Regions from separate parts of the Arthrobacter sp. 01N442 genome, predicted to be linked through region 2. Evidence: riboswitches for the same ligand, from Rfam matches in the RefSeq annotation. Region 2 holds a riboswitch; each other region holds the start of a gene.

Region 1 (5,226 bases), on a different contig from region 2:
ACTGGACCAGCACGGCCATCCCGTTGGCGGCAACAAGCACCCAGACGAGCAGGTAACCGTATTGGGCGCCGGCCGTGAGGTTCGCGGCGACGTTGCCGGGGTCCACGTAGGCAATAGCGGCCACGAACGCGGGGCCGAGCAGGCCGAGGAGGGCCCGGCGGCTACCCCGGATCCTGCGGGCAGGCGGGTGCCCTGCGGGCTGGGGTTCGTGTCCGGTTGTTTCCAGCACTGCGGGCTCCCAAGAAGTTCCTGAGTGCCTACACGCAAAAGTTAGGCACACCGAAATCATAGGCGTCGCGGCGGCGACGGTGCAACGCGGAAACCTCAGGCTTTGGTGGCGCGCCAGCTTTGCGTCAGGTAGGGCAGCGCCACCATCTCATCCTGGCCGTGCGCGAGGTGTTCGTGCAGGTACCAGTCGAGGTTGCCGAGCACCTTGGCACGGGTGGACTCGCCGGCCCGCAGGTAGTAGCTGCGGGACTTGGCCAGTTCCATGATGTCCCTGGTGGTCACCGGGTCCTCCCAGCGGGTGAGATGGCTCTGCAGCCCGGTGAATTCGGGACCCAGCGGCGGCCTGAAGTGGGGCTTGTGGACGTCCCCGGCGTGCATGATCCGGGAGAGCCGGTGCACCCAGGGCACGGAGGTGTCCAATTGGTTCCAGACCAGGCCAAGCACGCCGTGCGGGCGCAGGATCCGGGCCACTTCGGTGCTGGCCAGCAGCGGATCGCACCAATGCCAGGCCTGCGCCACCGTGACCAGGTCGAAGGCCTCCGCCGGCAGGCCTGTGTGTTCGGCGGTGCCCTCGACGGCGGTGACGCCCGGCAGGGCCCGGCGCAGCTGCTCGAGCATGTCCAGGGACGGATCCACGGCCACGGTCCGGAGCCCGCGCTCGACCAGCAGGGCCGTGAACTTGCCGGTGCCTGCGCCCAAGTCGGCGGCGTCGCTTGCCCCGGCGGGGATCAGCCAGTCGGCGGAGTCCGCCGGATAGCCGGGCCGTACCCGGTCGTAGTGCTCGCCGCCGTCCTGGAAGCTCTGTCCGAGCTCCTGCCGCCGGTGGTGGTGGAGTTTGGGGCCGCCGCGTGCCACGTGCGATCTCCTTCGGCAGCTTTTGGTAAGTACCATCCGAATTTACCGCACGGGGCTGGACCCCGGAGCCCCTAGTCGGCGGTGCAGGGGGCGGCACCGGCAGTGCCAGGCGTGTTGGGCGCCCAGTGCGGGTAGCTGCGGGTGTCGTTGGCCGGCACCCACCGTCCGGCGTCCACGACATAGTCCCAGCCGAGGCCGTTGTGCCGCAGCTCCCGTATTCCGGCGAGCAGCCGCTCGGCATCCTCAAGCCGCGACCCGAGGCCGAAGCTGGCGCGGAGCGAGCCGGCGGGCAGGCCCAGCCGCTTCAGCAGCGGGTGCGCGCAAAACCGCCCGTCGCGCAGGCCGACGCCGTGCTCGGCGGAGAGGTAGGCCGCGACCAGTCCGGCGTCGTAACCGGCAACCGAGAAATTGACGACGCCGATCGTCCCGGGGCCGGTCGCCAGGGCGGTGTCCTCGAAGATGTGGTGGACGCTCACGCCGTCGATCAGCTGCAGCCCCTCGACCAGGTAGGAGCGGATGGCGTCCTCGTGGGCGTGCCACTGCTGCTCGTCGAGCGCCTCGATGACCTGGCTGGCGCGGGCCAGCGCGGCCGCACCCAGGACATTGGGGGAGCCGCCCTCGTGGCGGGCTGGGCCCGTGGTCCAGCTGACGGAGTCGAGCCGCGCGTCCCGTACGGCGCCGCCGCCGGCCAGATGCGGGGTGCCGGCGTCCAGCCAGTCCGGCCGTCCCACCAGCACGCCGGCGCCGAACGGGGCGTAGAGCTTGTGGCCGGAGAAAGCGAGGTAGTCGACGTCGTCCGCGGCGATGTCGATCCGGCGGTGCGGGGCGAGCTGGGCCGCGTCGACGGCGATCCGGGCACCGAATTCGTGTGCCAGGGCGGCCAGTTCGCGGATCGGCAGGATTTCGCCGGTGACGTTGGAGGCGCCGGTCACGGCGAGCAGGCTGACGCCGCCAAGGGCGAGTTCCGCCCGCAGCCGCTCCACGGTGCCGCGCAGGGTGGGGGCCGCCACGACGCTGCGGTGCGGGACGTTCTGCCAGGGCAACAGGTTGGCGTGATGCTCGATGTCGAGGTAGAGCACCTCGCCGGTGTGCCGGCCGCCGTCGGCCGGCAAACAGCCGGCCAGCAGGTTCAGCGAGTCGGTGGTGTTCCGGGTGAAGATCACGGAGTCGTCCGGCCGGCCGCCGACGAAGTCGCGGACGATGTTCCGGGCGTTTTCGTACACTGAGGTGCTCAGCTGGGAGGCGTACCCGGCGCCGCGGTGCACGCTGGCGTAGTACGGCAGGATCTCGTTCAGGTAGGCGGACACCACGGACAGTGCCGGGGCCGAGGCTCCGTAGTCCAGGTTGGCGTAGCGGACCTGGCCGCCCTGGATCAGTGGGGCCTGGATTTCAGCGCCGGACACCGCGGACAGCGGCTGGCGGGCGGCGTCGATACGTGCGTCGCCAACGGCGGCGGGGGAGGGGCTGTGGCTGGGGATGGTGGCAGTCGTCATGGGACCTCGCTCGAAAAGGACCCCGCTCACAGGGGATCCGCGCTTGCCGGGTCCGCTCCGGACCGGCCAGGTCGTCACCCGGGGCACCCCGCCGCGAATGGAGGGTTGCCGGCCAGCAAACCGGGGTTTAGCGCTGGCACTCGTGACCTGCTTCGAGCCTAGGACATGGCCGGCCGCGCCGAAAAGGCAGGCCGGAATGTGAAGCGCAGTGTTACGGACTGCCGTGGGCGCGCCAGGCTACAGCAGGTCGTCGAGGCCGGGGTTGAGGCGCTTCAGGACTTCCGAATGCAGGATCGAGTTGGTGGCCAGGGCGTTGCCGCCGAAGGGGCCGTCCTCGCCCTCGAGCGAGGTGAAACGGCCCCCGGCCTCCGTCACAATCGGGACGAGCGCGGCCATGTCGTAGAGGTTGAGCTCCGGCTCGCAGGCGATGTCGACGGCGCCCTCGGCCACGAGGCAGTAGGACCAGAAGTCGCCGTAGGCACGGGTGCGCCAGACCTCCTCGGTAAGGCCGAGGAACTCGTCGAGGTTTCCGCGCTGCTTCCAGCCGCCGAGGCTGGAATAGGAGAGGGACGCATCCTCAAGCCGCGAGACGTTGGAGACCTTCAGCCGGGTGGCGGCGGCCAGTGAGCGGCCCATGTACGCGCCGGCGCCTTTAGCGGCCCACCAGCGCTTGCCCAGGGCAGGGGCGCTGACGACGCCGACCACAGGTTCGCCTTCGTCCACGAGGGCGATCAGGGTGGCCCAGACGGGGACGCCGCGGACGAAGTTCTTGGTGCCGTCGATCGGGTCGATGATCCACCGCCGCGAGCCGTGGCCGGAGCTGCCGAACTCTTCGCCGAGGACGGCGTCGCGCGGGCGGGAGCGGGAAAGCTGGCCGCGGATGGCCTCCTCGGCGGACTTGTCCGCGTCGGTGACGGGGGTGAGGTCCGGCTTCGTCTCGATCCGAAGGTCGAGCGCCTTGAAGCGGCTCATGGTCTGGGAATCTACGGAATCTGCCAGTACATGGGCAAGGCGCAGGTCATCGTTGTAGCTCGAAGCTGGTTGGCTCATGCTTCCAAACTACCGTCAAAACGCCCCGAGGACCGGGAGGCCACGTCGCAGCCTGCCTAGTGGGCGCTGCTAGGAGACGCTGCCGAGTTCCTTGGTTTCCTGCGCTTCCATCCGCGGATCCGTGCCGAGCAACCGGCGCAGGGAGGCAAGGCGCGCCGGTCCCGACGGGCCCGCGTGGCCGCCCTGCACCCACGCGTCCACTCCGCAGTTCACGGCGGTAGCGTCGTGCTTGCAGCCCCGTTCGCAGTCGTCGGTGCCCGGTGCCAGGTCCGGGAAGGAGCGCAGGATCCGGTCCGGGTCCACATGGGCCAGGCCGAAGGACCGGATGCCCGGGGTGTCGATAATCCAGCTGCCGGCCGGGGCATCGCTGACCTTCAACGCCAGCGCCGAGGAGGAGGTGTGGCGGCCCCGGCCGGTGACGGCGTTGACGCCGCCCGTGGCCCGTTCGGCCCCGGTGAGGGCGTTCACCATGGTGGATTTGCCGACGCCGGAGTGGCCCAGCATGACGGTAACTTTCCCGTCGAGGTGCTCTCGCAGCTGCGAGACCGCGGCCTTGTCCAACCGGGCGGACAGTCCGTCGTCGGAGCGGGCGTCGATGCCTGAGGCGGCCGAATCCGCCGTCTTGGAGATGATGACCGGGAAGTCGAGGTGCTGGTAGTTGGCCAGCAGCTCGGCGGGATCCTTGACGTCGGCCTTGGTGACCAGCAGCAGGGGCTCGATGCCGGCGTCGTAGGCGGCCACGAGGGCGCGGTCGATGAAACCGGTGCGCGGTTCCGGGTTTGCCGCGGCTACGACGACGACGAGCTGGTCGGCGTTGGCGACGACGGCGCGCTCGATCGGGTCCGTGTCGTCCGCGCTGCGGCGCAACAGCGTCCGGCGGTCCTGGATCTTGACCAGCCTGGCCAAGGTGTCGGGTTCGCCGCTGACGTCCCCGACGAGGGAGACGAAGTCCCCGGCAACCACGGGATTGCGTCGCAGCTCCCGGGCCCGGGCCGCGATGATCTTACGTTCGTCGGCTGTGCCCTCACCGACGACGGCGGTGTAACGGCCGCGGTCCACGGTGACGATCCGGCCGGTGACGGCGTCGTCGTAGCTGGGCCTGTCCTTGGTGCGGGGGCGGGAGCCCTTCTTGTTGGGGCGGATCCTGACGTCGGATTCGTCCCAGGAATCAGTGCTGCGTGCCACCGGCGGCGTCCTTGTCTGCGGGGCCTGTCCGGCCGAGCATGGCCGTCCACAATTGCGGGAAACCGGGCATGGTTTTGGCCGTGGTGTCGATGTCCTCGACCTGGACCCCGGGGACGGCAAGTCCCAGGATGGCACCGGCGGTGGCCATCCGGTGGTCCGCGTAGCTGCGCACGACGCCGCCGTGCAGCGTCGCCGGCCGAATGATGAGTCCGTCCTCGGTTTCTTCCGCGTCGCCGCCGAGGCGGTTGATTTCCGCAACGAGGGCGGCGAGCCGGTCCGTTTCATGGCCCCGGAGGTGGGCGATTCCGCTGAGCCGGGAGGGGCCGTCGGCCAGGGCACAGAGGGCTGCCACGGTGGGAGCGAGCTCGCTGGTGTCGTCGAAGTCGCCGCCCTTGATCTCCGGACCGCCGGTCAC
Region 2 (5,226 bases):
CAGGCCGATGATGACCGCGGCGAGGATGACAAAATCGTTGCCGGTGTCCATCATCGGGAAGGCGAAGAAGCCCCAGGTCGCACCCAGGACGGCGCCGGCCATGTAGACCGGCCGGCGGCCGAGACGGTCGGAGAGCCGGCCCACCATCGGAACCACGGAGAAGTGGATGGCGTGCGCCACGAGCAGCAGGAGCAGGATCTTGGCGGTGTCGGCGTGAACAACCGTCTTGAGGTAGGTGATGGAGAAGGTGACCACGAGGTAGTAGAGGATGTTCTCCGCGAAGCGCAGGCCCATGGCGGTGAAGACGCCGCGGGGGTAGCGGCGAAAGACCTCGGCGACGCCGTAGCTCTTGTTTTCCGTGACGACTTCTTTTTGTGCCTCCAGGAAGATCGGGGCGTCCTGGACCTTGGTGCGGATGTAGTAGCCGACGACGACGATCACGGCGGAGAGCCAGAAGGCGACGCGCCAGCCCCAGCCGAGGAAGTCCGCGGAGGACAGCGTGGAGGAAAGGACGAACAGCACGGCAGTGGCGAGGAGGTTGCCCAGCGGAACCGCCGACTGCGGCCAGCTGGCCCAGAAGCCGCGGGACTTGCTGGGGCTGTGCTCGGCAACGAGGAGCACGGCGCCGCCCCATTCGCCGCCGACGGCGAAGCCCTGGGCGAAGCGCAGGAAGACCAGCAGGGCCGGCGCCCAGTAGCCGATCTGCTGGAAGCTCGGGAGGCAGCCCATCAGGAAGGTCGAGACGCCGACCAGGATGATGCTCAGCTGCAGCAGCTGCTTGCGGCCGAATTTGTCACCGAAGTGGCCGAAGACGATGCCACCGATGGGGCGGGCCACGAAGCCCACTGCGTAGGTCAGGAACGCAGCAAGAATGCCGTCCAGCTCCGTGCCCGAGTTGGGGAAGAACATCTTGCCAAAGACCAGGGTGGCGGCGGAGGCGTAGAGGAAGAACTCGTACCACTCCACCACCGTGCCGGCCATGGAGGCCGTTACTACCTTCTTCAGCCCGGACGTCTTGACGTCCGGCTCCTCTGCGCGCCTTACGGCGGCGTTTTCCGTGCTCATGCGAACTCCTTCGGTGTCCCCTTCGACACCCCGTGGATTATTAGGCTGACTGTGCGTGTGTGAGTTGGAACACACGGCGTCATTCTCCACGAGTATGGACGTCGTTCACGGCAGGCTCAACGACTAATAGCGCAGAGGGTGTCTGCAAAAATGCACACCCGGCGGCCGCTGCTAGGCGAAGAAGTCACCCCGGAGCTGATCACTGAGCTGGCCGATTTCGGTCAGGAAGCCGTCGTGGCCGATCGGCGCCTCGATCACGTGCACCGGGACCTCCCCCGGCAGGGCCCGGGCAAGTTCATGGGACTGGGCCGGAAAATACAAACGGTCCGAATCGACGGCCGCCACGAAGAACTCCGCGGTCGCAAGGGAAACGGCTTGCTCCAGGCTCCCCCGGCCGCGGCTGACGTCGTGGCTCATCAGCGCCTCGGTGATGGCGATGTAGCTGTTGGCGTCAAAGCGTCGCACCAGCTTGTTGCCCTGGTGGTCCAGATAGCTCTCGACCTGGTAGCGGCCCCGGCCGGCCAGCGACCCGGCTTCCAGCGGCGCCTCGGCCGCCTGGGCGTTCCGTCCAAAGCGGCCGTCCAGTTCCGCGGCGGAGCGGTAGGTGATGTGGGCGATCCGGCGCGCCAGGGCGAGGCCGGCGTCCGGCTCCGGGCCGCCGTAGTAGTCGCCGCCCTTGAAGTTCGGGTCCTGGCGGATCGCCAGTGTCTGGGCCTGGGCGAACGCGATCTGCTCGGCGGTGCTGCGCGCGCCGACGGAAATCACGGCACAGCGACGGACCCGCTCCGGGTAGCTGACTGCCCACTCCAGCGCTCGGGCTCCCCCGAGCGAGCCGCCCAGCACGGCATACCAGCTGCTGATTCCCAAGGCGTCGGCAAGCCTGGCTTCGGCCGCGGTGCTGTCCCGGAGCGTGACCAGCGGGAAGCGTGAGCCCCAGGGCCGGCCGTCCGGGGCCGGGGTCGAAGGCCCGGTGGACCCGTAGCAGCCGCCGAGGATGTTGATGGACACCACAAAGTACTTCTCGGTGTCCACCGGGGCGCCTGGACCGGCGAGCTGTTCCCACCAGCCCGGCTCCTCGCCGGCACCGCGGGTGACGTGGGTGTCACCGGTCAGGGCGTGCTCGATCAGCACCGCGTTGGAGGCATCGGCGTTGAGGGTCCCCCAGGTCTCGTAGGCGAGGGTGACCTCCGGCAGGACGGCGCCGGACTCAAGGGACAGGGAGCCGACCGGGAGGCACTGCAGCGTCCCGTCGGGAACGGCCGCCGTCGTGCGTTCGGCGCCGGAGGTTTTGTTTTCGGGTACACCCATGCGGGTGACAGCAATCGTCATGTGAGGACCTAACTTCGCGCTTGCCCGCCGTCAGCTGACCGGCAGGCCAGGTCTTCACCCGGGGCACCCCGCCGCAAAAGGAGGGTTGCCGGCCAGCAAGCCGGGGCTGTCACTGGCACTCATGACCTGGCTCGATTCTACGAAACACGGCGGCGCAAGCGCGAAGATTGTGACGGCTGTGTGACCTCAGCCGTTCTTGGCCGCCCGGAAGCCTGCGTCGAGGTCCGCGATGATGTCGTCGATGTGCTCGAGCCCCACCGACAGCCGGACCAGGCCGGGGTGTACGCCGGCTACCGCCTGCTGTTCCGGCGAAAGCTGGCTGTGGGTAGTCGACGCCGGGTGGATCACCAGCGAGCGCACGTCACCGATGTTCGCCACATGGGAGTGCAGCTCAAGGGCGTCAACGAAACGCTTGCCGGCTTCCGCTCCCCCGGCCAGGTTGAAGGAGACGACGGCGCCGGTGCCTTTCGGGCCGTACTTGCGGCCGCGCTCGTACCAGGGGCTGGACGGCAACCCGGCGTAGGCGACGGACTCGACGTCGTCCCTGGCCTCGAGCCATTCGGCCACGCGCTGGGCATTGGCGACATGCCGCTCCACCCGCAGGCTCAGCGTCTCGATGCCCTGGGCGATGAGGAAGGCGTTGAACGGGGAGACGGCCGAGCCGAGGTCGCGCAGCAGCTGGACCCGTGCCTTGAGGATAAAGGACAGGTTCGCGCCCAGCGCCCCGTCCGACCCCAGGTCCCGGGCGTAGACCAGTCCGTTGTAGCTGGGATCCGGGGTATTGAAGCCGGGGAAGCGCTCCGGGTCCTTGCCGAAGTCGAAGTTCCCGGAGTCGACGATCACGCCGGCGATCGCGGCACCGTGGCCGCCGAGGTACTTGGTGGCCGAGTGGACCACGATGTCAGCGCCCCACTCGAGCGGCCGGATCAGGTAGGGGGTGGAGAGGGTATTGTCCACGATCAGCGGCACCCCGGCCCGGTGGGCCACGTCCGCGACGCCTTCGATGTCCAGCACGTCCTGGCGGGGGTTGGATACCACCTCGCCAAAGAACAGCTTGGTGTTCGGCTGAACGGCCTCACGCCACTGTTTCAGGTTGTCCGGGTCTTCCACGAACGTCACGGAGATGCCGAACTTCTTCAAGGTGTGGGCCAGCAGGTTGTAGGTCCCGCCGTAGAGGCTGGGGCTGGCCACGACGTGGTCCCCGGCTTCGGCGATGTTGAGGATCGCGAAGGTTTCCGCGGCCTGGCCGGAACTTAGCAGGAGGGCCCCGAGGCCGCCTTCGAGGCTCGCGATCCGCTGTTCCACCGCATCCTGGGTGGGATTGCCGATCCGCGTGTAGATGGGGGCCAGTTCGGCGAGCGCGAAGCGGTTGGCGGCGCTTTCGGCGCTGGGAAAGACGAACGACGTCGTCTGGTAGATCGGCAGCGACCTCGCGCCGGTGGCGGAGTCCGGCTCCTGGCCGGCGTGGATCTGGCGGGTTTCAAAGGACCAGGCGTTAGACATTTGGTGTGCTCCTAGGACTGGGCACAGGCCGCACCGGGCCCCGTGGGACCGGAACGGCTCAGGCGCCGCGCTTGCCGCCCGGCGGACGCCGGAGGGCCAGGTCTTCACCCGGGGCACCCCACCGCGCAAGGAGGGTTGCCGGCCAGCAAGCCGGGGCTTGGTGCTGGCACTCATGACCTGGCTTCAGTCTAGGAAGCAGCCCCGGCGCCCGGATAGCTTTGTGACAAAAATGAAGGACCGTTGCACCGGCACCCCGGACGCCACCCCTGAAGGAGAGCCCGCCGGAAAGCGCGCCCGCGCGGCCGGCTGATCCGCCCGATCGCCGCGGACAATGACATCCCACCACGGTTAGGGCACCCTAAGCTGAGAGCTCCATCACAAAGTGCCAAGATGATGGCATGCGCATGGATCACGTCTCTTACGCCTGTGAACAGGATGGCTTGGCTGCCACCACCGAACGTATTGCGACCGCCCTCGGAGTCGAAGCCGTCAAGGGCGGAGTACACCCCCGGTTCGGGACCCGCAACATGATTATCCCGCTCGCCGGGCACAAATACCTCGAGGTCGTGGAGGTCCTGGACCACCCCGCCTCGGACAAGGCACCGTTCGGGCAGGCAGTCCGCGCCCGTTCGGCAGCCGGCGGCGGCTGGATGGGCTGGTGCGTCGAGGTTGACGACCTGGCACCCTTCGAGGAGCGGCTGGGCCGCTCGGCCGTGAACGGCAACCGCAAGTTCCCGGACGGCCGCGAACTGGTCTGGAAGCAGATCGGCATCCTGGGCCTGATCGCGGATCCGCAGGTCCCCTACATGCTGAAGTGGGAAGGCGACCCCGAGCTGCACCCGTCCAACGCCTACGCGAGCAGCGTGAAGATGTCTGCCCTCACGATCGCGGGCTCGGCCGAGCGTGTGACCGAGTGGCTGGGCGAACCCGTCGAGAAGCCGCTCGAGGATGTGGACGTGCACTGGCTGGCCCCGCACGGGACGCCGGGAATCATGTCCGTCACCTTCGAAACCGATTCCGGAGCCGTCACCATCTGACGCGTCTTCCCCGAAAAACTTCGGCCGCCAGCAGCGGGTGCCAATGATGCCACCCACCGCTGGCGGCCGAATTCGTTTCTGGGCCGGCCAGGCCGGTCAGTGCTTGAGCAGGTCCGGGTGGTGGACCTCGACGACGTTGGGGTGCGCCCGGAGCCGGTAGCGCAGGGCGTTGTCGCCGTAGGTCTCCAGGATCGGGCTGTTCGTGGGGTCCACCGAAAGGCCGCGGGCCTTGGCCTGGAACTCCGGGCTGACCGCGAGGCGCGGCATGGTGGCATCCAGCGCCGGGTTGTAG
Region 3 (5,226 bases), on a different contig from region 2:
GCCTTGTAGAGGTAGATCCGCACCCCCGCCTCCAGCAGCGCCTCGTAGTACGACTGCTGGGCGTGGTGGACCAGGAACTGGTCGCCCTTTTCCGAGACGAAGAGCTCAACATCCACGCCGCGCTGCGCCGCCGTCGTCACCGCATACAGCAGCGAATCATCCGGGACGAAGTACGGGCTGCAGATCGAAATCTTGTGCTGCGCGGAGTAGATCAGGGTGTTGAAGAGGCGCAGGTTGTTCTCGGTGATGAAGCCGGGACCGCTGGGCACCACCTGGGCGGTGATGTTGCCGGGGTGCGCTTCCGGCCGGTGCGCCAGCTGGTGTTCCAGGGATTCGTCGGTCTCGCTGAGCCAGTCGGTGGCGAACACCACGTTGAGGGTGGTGACGATCGGCCCGCGCAGGCAGGCCATCAGCTCGACCCATTCCCGGCCGATCTTGCGGTGCCGCGGGTTGTTGTAGGAGGGCTCGATCAGGTTCTGCGAACCGGTGAAGGCGACTTCGCCGTCGATCACCATGATCTTGCGGTGGTTGCGAAGGTCCGGGCGGCGCCACTGGCCGTGCACCGGCCGCAGCGGGAGCATGGGCCGCCAGCGGATTTTGCTGGCCTTGAGCCGGGCGATGAGCTTGCTGTAGCCCTTGATCCGCAGGGTGCCCAGGTGGTCGAACAGGAGGCGGACCTCGACGCCGCGCTCGGCGGCCTCTTCCATCGCCGTGAGCAGGTCGTCCGTGACGTGGTCCGAACTCAGGATGTAGAACTCGGCGTTGATAAAGGACTCGGCTTCGCGCACGGCGGCCGCCATCGCCTTGATGGAGTCCGGGTAGCCGGGCAGGAGCTCCACGTGGTTGCCGTCCACCATCGGCAGCGAGCCGAGGGTCTTGTTCAGCTCCGCCGCGGAGGACACCCATTCCGGGCCGTCATAGTGGCTTTCGACCATGGCCAGCTCGGACGTGCCGGCCCGCACCCGGGTATTCACCGCGTCCTGCTGCGCACGGCGCTTGCGGGAGAGCCGGAAATTCCCGAAGAGCAGGAAGAGGACCAGGCCCACGGCCGGGACGAAGAAGATGATCAGGAGCCAAGCCATGGCGGTGGTCGGACGCCGGTTTCCGGGAATGATGCCGAGGGCAAGGACCCGGATCCCAAGATCGACGACGGTCAGGATCAGGATCACCCAGGACGGAAGCGAATCCGTCAGCGAAAATGGCCACAGCACAGGTGAACCCCTCAAGTTCCAGACCCGCGGAACAGTTCCGGAACGGGTAACCGTCAAATCCTATCCCGTCAACTCCCGCACTAAGCTGAAGGCATGACTACCCCCGCCTCTGATCCGGCCCGCGCAACGGTGCTGGTCTTCCTCGATCCCGCGTTTGAGAACGGCCGCGTCGCCGACTCGTCCAAGCCCCAGCTGATGGCCACCGATCAGGGCGCCACCCGCGGGGACGGCATTTTCGAGTCGTTGCTGGTGGTCGGGGGGCGTCCGCGCAAGCTGCAGGCCCACCTGAGCCGGCTGGCGGGCTCGGCGCGCGCGCTGGAGCTGGACATCCCGGCCGAGGACGCCTGGCGCCGCGCGATCGAGACCGCAGTCAGCGAATACCGCGGCGAGGCGGCCGAAGCCAGCGGCGACGGCGAAGCGGACGAAGTCGTGGTGAAGCTGCTCGCCAGCCGCGGCGTCGAGGGCGCCGCCACGCCGACGTGCTGGGTGCAGGCCTCACCTCCCCCGGAAGCCGGCCGCCGGCAACGCGAGACCGGCATCGACGTCCTCCTGCTGGACCGCGGCTACGACAGCGAGGTGGGCGAGCGCGCCCCGTGGCTGCTGCTGGGCGCCAAGACCCTGTCCTATGCGGTCAACATGGCGGCGCTCCGGTACGCCCACCACCAGGGCGCGGACGACGTCATCTTCACCTCCGCCGACGGCCGGGTCCTGGAGGGCCCGACGTCGACCGTGCTGCTGGCGCACCTGGAGACCAGCGACGACGGCGCGGGCGGAGTCCGCACCGTGCGCCGGCTGATCACCCCGCAGCTGGACAGCGGAATCCTTCCCGGCACCTCCCAGGGCGCCCTGTTCACCGCGGCCAAGGCCGCCGGGTGGGAGCTGGGCTACGGCCCGCTCGTCCCGGACGACCTATACGACGCCGACGCCGTCTGGCTCATCTCGAGCATCCGGCTCCTCGCGCCGGTGAACCACATCGACGGCAAGGAAATCGGCACCCCCGAACGGCGGCGGCAGCTCACGTCCGAGCTCAACGAACTGTTCGCCACGATCGAGTAGAGCGGGGCTTAGCCCCGGGCGCCGCTCAGGCTGACGGCGTCGTTGACCAGCCGGGTCAGCTCGGCCGCGGACGTCTTGGTGACATCCGGTCCGGTGGCGACAGCCGTGGCCGAGAACCCGCCGGTGACTCCCATGACCACCAAGGTGCTGATGGTCTCCTTGTTCGGCAGCGTCTGGACCATCAGGGTCGAATACGTCTTGTCCGCGTTGGTCTTCACGTCCAAGGGCACGGTCTTGTTCGTGACCTTCTGGCCCTGGACCTCGATGGTGAAGTCGGCGCACTCCTTGCTGACCTTGGCGGAACTCTCGAGGTTCTTGGCCAGGACTGCCGGATCCTTGACTGCCACAAGGGTCACTGCCGTGACGGCGCGCATCTTGGCCGACTGCGACCCACCGGCGGCGTAGGTGCTGCCCGCCGGGATCTGGGCGTTGCTGTCCGCCACCGCGGCACAGGCCTTCGGGGTGATTACCACCGAGGACATCATTTCCTTGGACGAGGCGATACCCTTCTCCAGCTCGGCCGCCGGGATTGCGGTCAGCCGCTTGTCCTGGCTGTCCCGAAGGCCGGCGACGATTCCAGCCAGCTCCGTCCTGGTGTACGTCCTTGCCTCGGGAGTCGGGGTCGGGCTCGGCGACTCGGTGGCGGACGCTGCCGCGCTCGGCGTTCCGGCGGGGGACGTCCCGGCCGGGGCGGTCGAACCGCCGCAGCCGGCGAGGGCGACGGCGGCAGACATCAAAAGCGCGATCGGCGCGAGGCGTCGCAGGTACATGTGGATCCCCAATTCATTGTGTGAGAGCGCGGATGGGCGCCGGCAGTTCCCCGGAGGCGCGTCAACGGTGACACTACGACATTGGACCGCTCCGGGAAAGGTGCCATGCCAGCGGGAGCGTGACTTAACATGACGACGCCGCCGTGGCGGCCGGCGTCGTCAGTGCTACGTTTTTGAATGAGTAATGAGACCCGGCGCCAAGCCCTGACTTGCCGGTCGGCAACCCTCCCTTTCGCGGCGGGGTGCCTCAGGTGAATACTCGGCATATCGACCATTCGAGCTGCAAGCGTGAAAGTAAGGAGATCCGTCATGCCCGACGCATCCGCATCCGCCGTGCCCGCCACAGCCCCCGCCCAGTCCCCCGCCGGCGGGGCGCCGGCCGAGGAAAAACTGGCCTACCGCCTGTTCACCGGACCCGACGACCGCAGCTTCTGTGAGCGTGTCTCCGCCGCCCTGGCGGAGGGCTACGTGCTGCACGGGAGCCCCTCCGCGACGTTCAACGGCAGTACCGTGATCGTGGCCCAGGCGCTCGTGCTGCCGGCCGCGATCGCGAGCGCCGACGCCGCGGTCGCCAACGCGGTGGACGAGCTGGACGGGGCGGAGTTCGCTGGCGAGGGCCACGCATGAGCTACGCCGGAGACCTGAGCCCGCAGGAAGCCTGGGCCAAGCTGGAGGCGGGCGCCGTCCTGGTGGACGTCCGCACCGAGGGGGAATGGGCGCAGATCGGTGTCCCGGCCACCGCGGCCGCCACCGAAAAGCGGCAGGATCCGCTGTTCGTCCAGTGGAGCCTGGCCGGCGGAGCCGCCAACCCGCAGTTCCTGGAGCAACTCCAGCGGCAACTGCGCGAACAACTGAAGCAACAGGCGAAGGGCACCGAGCTCGTCTTTCTGTGCCGTTCCGGCGCCCGCTCGGTCGCCGCCGCCAACGCCGCCACGGCGGCCGGCTTCACCGCCTACAACGTCCTGGAGGGCTTCGAGGGTGAACCCGGACCAACGGGCAGCCGGACCGTGAACGGCTGGAAGAACCGCGGCCTGCCCACCAACCAGGAAAGCACTAAGTGAGCTTCAATCCCGACGCCCAGGGCTGGAGCCCGGACACCCAGGCCGTCCGCGGCGGACTCGACCGGACCGGGTTCCAGGAGACCACCGAGCCGATTTTCCTGAACTCGGGCTTCGTCTACGAATCCGCCGCCGCAGCCGAGCGCGCCTTCACCGGCGAGGACGAGCGGTTCGTCTACTCCCGCTACGGCAACCCCTCGGTGGCAACGTTCCAGGAAAGGCTCCGGCTGCTGGAGGGGACCGAGGCGTGCTTTGCGACCGCGTCGGGCATGTCCGCCGTGTTCACCGCACTCGGCGCCTTGCTGGGGGCCGGCGACCGGGTGGTCGCGGCCCGCTCGCTCTTCGGCTCCTGTTTCGTCATCCTCAACGAAATCCTGCCGCGCTGGGGCGTGGAGACAGTCTTCGTGGATGGCCCGGACCTCGAGCAGTGGCGGTCCGCGCTGGCCGTTCCGACGACGGCCGTGTTCTTTGAGTCGCCGTCGAACCCCATGCAGGAAATTGTGGACATCGCCGCGGTGAGCGAACTGGCGCACGCCGCCGGTGCGACCGTGGTGGTGGACAACGTCTTCGCCACTCCCCTGCTGCAGCGCTGCGGGGAGCTCGGCGCGGACGTGATCGTGTACTCCGGCACGAAGCACATCGACGGCCAGGGCCGGGTCCTCGGCGGCGCGATCCTGGGTACCCGCGAATTCATCGAGGGCCCGGTCAAGCAGCTCATGCGCCACACCGGCCCGGCACTGTCCGCCTTCAACGCCTGGGTGCTGAGCAAGGGCCTGGAGACGATGGCCCTGCGGGTGAACCACTCCTCCGCCTCGGCGCTGCGGCTCGCCGAATGGCTGGAGGCCCAGCCCGCGGTCAACTGGGTCAAGTACCCGCTGCTGCCGTCCCACCCGCAATACGAACTGGCCGCCAAGCAGATGAAGGCCGGCGGCACTGTGCTGACGCTGGAGCTCTCGCCTTCGCCCGGCCGCTCGGCCAAGGAGGCTGCCTTCGCGCTGCTGGACGCGCTGCGGATCATCGACATTTCCAACAACCTCGGCGACTCAAAGTCCCTCATCACCCATCCGGCCACCACGACGCACCGCGCCATGGGCCCGGAGGGCCGGGCCGCGATCGGGCTGAGCGACGGGG

Evidence for each region. A riboswitch is a leader RNA that binds a small molecule or an ion and turns the genes downstream of it on or off. The one in region 2 is predicted to bind S-adenosylmethionine.
Region 1: linked by a shared signal. The riboswitch ahead of AC1DNC_RS14195 (aminotransferase class V-fold PLP-dependent enzyme) and the one ahead of metX (homoserine O-acetyltransferase MetX) in region 2 are both predicted to bind S-adenosylmethionine.
Region 3: linked by a shared signal. The riboswitch ahead of AC1DNC_RS07675 (DUF1737 domain-containing protein) and the one ahead of metX (homoserine O-acetyltransferase MetX) in region 2 are both predicted to bind S-adenosylmethionine.

Annotation. Positions count from the first base shown of each region.
Region 1 is NZ_JBFTRD010000006.1:266,137-271,362, forward strand. Features, by position in the region: gene AC1DNC_RS14185 (Nramp family divalent metal transporter) at 1-226, opposite strand, end outside; gene AC1DNC_RS14190 (class I SAM-dependent methyltransferase) at 325-1,083, opposite strand; gene AC1DNC_RS14195 (aminotransferase class V-fold PLP-dependent enzyme) at 1,155-2,576, opposite strand; SAM riboswitch class IV at 2,611-2,724, opposite strand; gene hisN (histidinol-phosphatase) at 2,814-3,626, opposite strand; gene rsgA (ribosome small subunit-dependent GTPase A) at 3,696-4,811, opposite strand; gene aroA (3-phosphoshikimate 1-carboxyvinyltransferase) at 4,795-5,226, opposite strand, start outside.
Region 2 is NZ_JBFTRD010000003.1:105,948-111,173, forward strand. Features, by position in the region: gene AC1DNC_RS06240 (MFS transporter) at 1-1,065, opposite strand, end outside; gene metX (homoserine O-acetyltransferase MetX) at 1,237-2,394, opposite strand; SAM riboswitch class IV at 2,406-2,521, opposite strand; gene AC1DNC_RS06250 (bifunctional o-acetylhomoserine/o-acetylserine sulfhydrylase) at 2,581-3,897, opposite strand; SAM riboswitch class IV at 3,960-4,075, opposite strand; gene AC1DNC_RS06255 (VOC family protein) at 4,296-4,934, shown strand; gene AC1DNC_RS06260 (isopenicillin N synthase family dioxygenase) at 5,031-5,226, opposite strand, start outside.
Region 3 is NZ_JBFTRD010000004.1:76,696-81,921, reverse strand. Features, by position in the region: gene cls (cardiolipin synthase) at 1-1,211, opposite strand, end outside; gene AC1DNC_RS07685 (aminodeoxychorismate lyase) at 1,305-2,267, shown strand; gene AC1DNC_RS07680 (hypothetical protein) at 2,276-3,037, opposite strand; SAM riboswitch class IV at 3,218-3,332, shown strand; gene AC1DNC_RS07675 (DUF1737 domain-containing protein) at 3,347-3,664, shown strand; gene AC1DNC_RS07670 (rhodanese-like domain-containing protein) at 3,661-4,098, shown strand; gene AC1DNC_RS07665 (O-succinylhomoserine sulfhydrylase) at 4,095-5,226, shown strand, end outside.